One region of the Shewanella scandinavica genome, then DNA from elsewhere that is predicted to be linked to it. Evidence: riboswitches for the same ligand, from Rfam matches in the RefSeq annotation. Region 1 holds a riboswitch; the other holds the start of a gene.
The links. A riboswitch is a leader RNA that binds a small molecule or an ion and turns the genes downstream of it on or off. The one in region 1 is predicted to bind cobalamin.

Region 1 (2,403 bases):
AAGAGTCCAATCCCAACCCGCTTCGTAGGAGCGGCCCGTCTGCGGCTTTAAGCCAAACACATCTTTAGGGGTATAAGCTTGCTCATCCACTTTCGCAAAACGGAAGTTTTCATCTCCACGTAGATAGAATCTGTGCTCCATACTAGGACGGTAGTTTAGGCCAAACTCAAATGCTGTCGCATCTTCATCTAAATCGATACCACTAGGATAAACTTTGCGATCGACTAACTCGTCGGTCACCCGCGCATATCGCCCACCCACAACATAACTTAGGGTATGGCTTAATGGCACAGTGGCTTGTAAGTAAGCACTTTGTGTTTGCTGCACATTACTGCGCGCCATAGTGTCAAAATCAGCCTTACCACGGCTGATGTCTAAACCTGTGACTAGGTTTAGCTCACCTTGACGGGTACTGTAGTTCGCTAACGCTTTAGGACTAAACATCAACAGTGAGCGCGTGTTATGGCTGTTCGCCCCCCAATTAAAAGAAGACACTAAGGTATCGCTATAATCTAAATCCGCTGCCAGCGCCCAGTTTTGATTGAGCTGATGCTGGTAACCCGTGCGCGCCGCAGTGGTCATCTCATGGACATATTCGCTGCTCTTGAAAGATTGGCGTGGGTCTTTATTGAACTGTTCTTCTGTCAATGAGCCCGGATTTTCACGATCGTTGTCGTAGTAGCTAGTTTCAACAAAGAAGGAGTCTGTGGCCGTTTTATATTGAATGCGACCTAAAATCGACCCTGTTTCATTGGCATTATGCTTGCGGTAGTTGTCACCTTGGTTATAGCTACCAGTGAAAAAGTAACGCCAATCCTTGTTGATCGCGCCAGACACATCACCACGACCTTCATAGGTATCAAAGCTGCCGCCGGATAACTGTACGCTACCGCCGGTATTTTCAGGGGATTTAGTGACAATATTGATCACGCCGCCTACCGCTTGGTCACCATAAAGCACACCCGCACTACCCGATAAAATTTCGATGCGCTCGACTTGGTTAAGCGGAATGGCATTAAGACTAGGGGCTGCGATATCGATATTATTGAGGCGACGACCATCAAGTAAAATCAGCGTGTTATTCGCAGCAGTGCTGGCACTAAAGCCACGCATCGCAAAACTAGTACCGATGTTATTATCTGAAATTTGAATACCACTTTGACCGCGTAAAACTTCAGTCACACTAGTGGCACCGCTCATTTCAATCGCCGCAGCGTCAATCACATTCACATTCGCGGCAATATTTAACGGGGTATTGTCAGAGCGGCCGATCACGACAAGATGCTCGTCGACTTTCGCTGTGCTGCTAGCGTCAGCCGCCATAGCGGGCGCGATAACGGAAAAACTGCAAAGGCTACCGATCAGCAGCGCGATTTTGGTTGGATTTGTTCCCATTTTACCTTTAACTCCTGCAAGGAAAACGGGGCATTAGCGCCACGATACTGTTCATTCAGTAAAAGATACTGACAGTGACTATCGCATTTTGAGATCTGCCCACCGAAATCTCAAAAACACCTTTAGGGCCGGTCTCCGGACTTAGGCTATGTTAATCCGTAAAAATAGAATTAACGCGAGACTGACCTTTAACATTCTGACTATCGGGTTCTGTCTTGAACACACCAATCAAACGCGGTCTTCTCTCACCTTTTACCGTTGCGGGGGCAGTGCCAGAATTTCACTGGCTTCCCGATTATCTCGCGGCTTTCGCACGCAAGCACCTCAGAAGGTTGACTAAAAATTTGATTCATAGGGTACAGCCATCAATAAAACAGCGATACTCCCTTAAGGCTCAGCACATTATAGAGCCTGAGCGCGCGCATTATAGACGTCTATACGGATGAAAGTCCATCAAACTCAAGCGAACGTCTACAGCCTACTTCAAGGAGAATGGGACTAAAGTGGAGATAAAATCTTGGCTATTATCTGCCTGCAGTGGTGGTTTATCGGCAGAAAAAACGGCACCTCGCATCGACTTATGCAACAGATACAAATCTTTATTGCCACTGACAACCGTATAATAGCCAATTTCCCCTTGAGGAGTTGAAGCATAGGCTTTGGGATTCAGTGGCGTCACACCGTGTAAATTGGGCATGGCTGTACAGCCTAGAATCGCATGAAATCCAGCGTGCCCATCGACTTCAGTGTCACCTAACTTCTGGTACACCACCTCGCCATCACAGGTCGATTTATAGGTCTGGGCCATCGCATCTAAAAAACGCTCAGGGCTAATACTCTCGGCCATATCCTTAAAACCCTGCACGCAAAATAGGGCACTCCACTGGGCTAATGCTTCCTGCTCAGGCACATATTCTGCCATAAACATGCCTGCTTGCTCCTCATGATAAGCCTGTTTCCAGCCCGCAGGCAGATTGAACCCTAATTGCTGACCAAATACGGGCAATA
Region 2 (2,403 bases), on a different contig from region 1:
TTGGCTATTGAGCCCAAGGCCAGACAAGGCCAGCACTATCAGTACCGACAAACTGGCACCAATAAAAGCGCCGAAGGGCAAGCTAAACCACAGTAGCCCTGACAAGGCGCCCGAACCACTAAAAATCCCCGAGTTCGCCGCCATACCCGCATTCTCAAAAAATCCAGAGCCCGTGAATAACGTCAACATCACCACAGCGCCAAAGGACGCGCCTGAGCTAATGCCAAACAGATAAGGGTCGGCCAATGGATTGCGGGTCACGGTTTGCAGCACGCTGCCCGCCAAAGACAAGCCCGCACCCGCCACAAAGGCCAGTAAAATACGCGGCAGTCTGAGCTCCATCACGATGCGCTCCGTCATGCCATTGGCTTGAGTGAGGTTGGCCATTTTATTGATAAACACTTGGATAACATCCATAAAACTGATGTTCGCCGCGCCAAAACTCGTGGCGGCAATGGGGGTTATCAAAGTGATTATGCCTAATGCGACCAGCATCAGTTGTTGTCTCGTCAAAGGTGTCACGATACGCCCCAAATGTAAGATGAAATGCTGTTTACTCCCTGAATCATCCGCCCTCGCCTCGCTCAGCCAAAGCATTAGCCATGTTGTGCGTCGAATCATGGTAGCCATAAAAGTAGCTGATTAAGGGCTTTTTATGTTGTGGATGGGTCGACACCTGAGCGCACACGCCGAACACATCACCAATTCGCGCCTCGGTTAATACCTCAGTTGGCGTGCCCATAGCGCTGACTTCACCGTTATGGATCAACAATAAACTGTCGCACAGGGCGCTGGCTAAATTGAGATCGTGAATAGAGGCAATCACGCTGATGCCAAGGCTACGCACTAATTCGAGGATTTGAATTTGATAACGCACATCGAGGTGGTTGGTTGGCTCATCGAGGATCAGCAGTTGTGGCTGCTGCACTATGGCGCGGGCGATCAAGGCACGCTGCTTTTCACCGCCGGATAAGTGCTCGTACTGTTGATGCATCTTATGACTCAGGCCGACTTTCTCTAATGCCTTTGCAATGCGCTCGCCATCACAGCTCGAATTGGTATCGAACATGCCCTTATGCGGCGTTAAGCCCATGCTGACCAATTGCTCTGTGGTTAAATCAAAATAGTGCGGCGTGTCTTGCTGCACTACAGCGACGCGGCAAGCAAACGCCTTGGGCGACAAGCGCTCAATATCTTGATCAAACAAGGTAATTTTGCCCTGAGTCGGGCGAACAAAGCGATACAAACAGCGTAGCAAGCTAGACTTACCCGCACCGTTAGGCCCAATCAAACCCAACATCTGCCCCGTTGGCAGCGCAAAGTTAATATTGGAAAGAATGGTTTTGCCATCGATACACCAGCTTAACTGGCTGACATCGAGCGCGACCGTCTGGCTCGCTGATGGGCGAGTGTCGCTGTCATTCAAAGCATGGCTCGTTTGGATGGCAGAGAGTTTCACCAACGCGGTGCTCCTAGCGAGTCCAAACCTGAATTAAAAAAGGTTGTGCACATTGTCATCGGCTCCCTCGAGTCACCCGCTCGAGAACTAAGGCTGCACGCAGCGATAACAGAAATAGGCAGGTCTCCTGACTCGTCACTTTTCTATTGAAAACAATATAAAAAGTCACTCACAGTTGCGGGCACAGTTCGGGCTGACTGACGAGCAGTCAGCCCCGATTCCCTATTATGTTGAGATTGATTTCAAGCCTTTGCAGCGTGCCTCGGCAATAGTTGCCACAGAACACCCTCGCACGACTCAAAACTCCCAACACCTATTTCTGTGACGTCATCCGGTACACTGCCACCAGCCTTGCAAGGCCGCGTGCGTCAGGGGACGTCAGGAAAAAGCATTATCCTATATTTACCTTAATAGGCAATCGACAATCACGCTGGTAAGACAAGAAAAATCTTCACCTTAGGGCAACGCGGATCACTCGCAGCGCCCGCTCGGCCAATCTAAACGCCAGTAACAAACGCCGTGTTCATCTTGCAGCACATTAATGCTCACCACGGCCGCCACGGGTAAATCGAGTTGACTGTAAAAGCCCACCGCCCGTTCAACCCCAAGGGCGCGCGCCATTAAGTGACGGATCACTCCGCCGTGGGTCACGACCCATACTTTGGCAGCCAGTTCGCTCGTACCCACACTAGCGCCCACTGCCTGCTCGGCGTTATCTGAGTCGAGAATCAACCGTTCAAACTCGGCGGCGAGTATCTGGTCAATCGTCCCATTCACCCGCGACTCGAAACTGGCCATAGTTTCCCCATTGGGCGGCGGTGTTTGCCAAGGGTTTTGCCAATAGGCCGCTAAATGTTCGCCCGCTTGTTGATACAGTTCATCGAGCCGACGACCGTCCCAATCGCCAAAATCAATTTCCTGTAAACCCGATAAAAGCTGCGCCT

Region 2: linked by a shared signal. The riboswitch ahead of Q4Q50_RS08000 (ABC transporter ATP-binding protein) and the one ahead of Q4Q50_RS13210 (TonB-dependent receptor) in region 1 are both predicted to bind cobalamin.

The regions. Positions count from the first base shown of each region.
Region 1 covers NZ_JAUOES010000014.1:14,526-16,928, reverse strand. Annotated here, with positions in the region: gene Q4Q50_RS13210 (TonB-dependent receptor) at 1-1,395, opposite strand, end outside; cobalamin riboswitch at 1,505-1,737, opposite strand; gene Q4Q50_RS13205 (hypothetical protein) at 1,874-2,403, opposite strand, start outside.
Region 2 covers NZ_JAUOES010000007.1:122,305-124,707, forward strand. Annotated here, with positions in the region: gene Q4Q50_RS07995 (FecCD family ABC transporter permease) at 1-597, opposite strand, end outside; gene Q4Q50_RS08000 (ABC transporter ATP-binding protein) at 566-1,459, opposite strand; cobalamin riboswitch at 1,560-1,726, opposite strand; gene Q4Q50_RS08005 (histidine phosphatase family protein) at 1,931-2,403, opposite strand, start outside.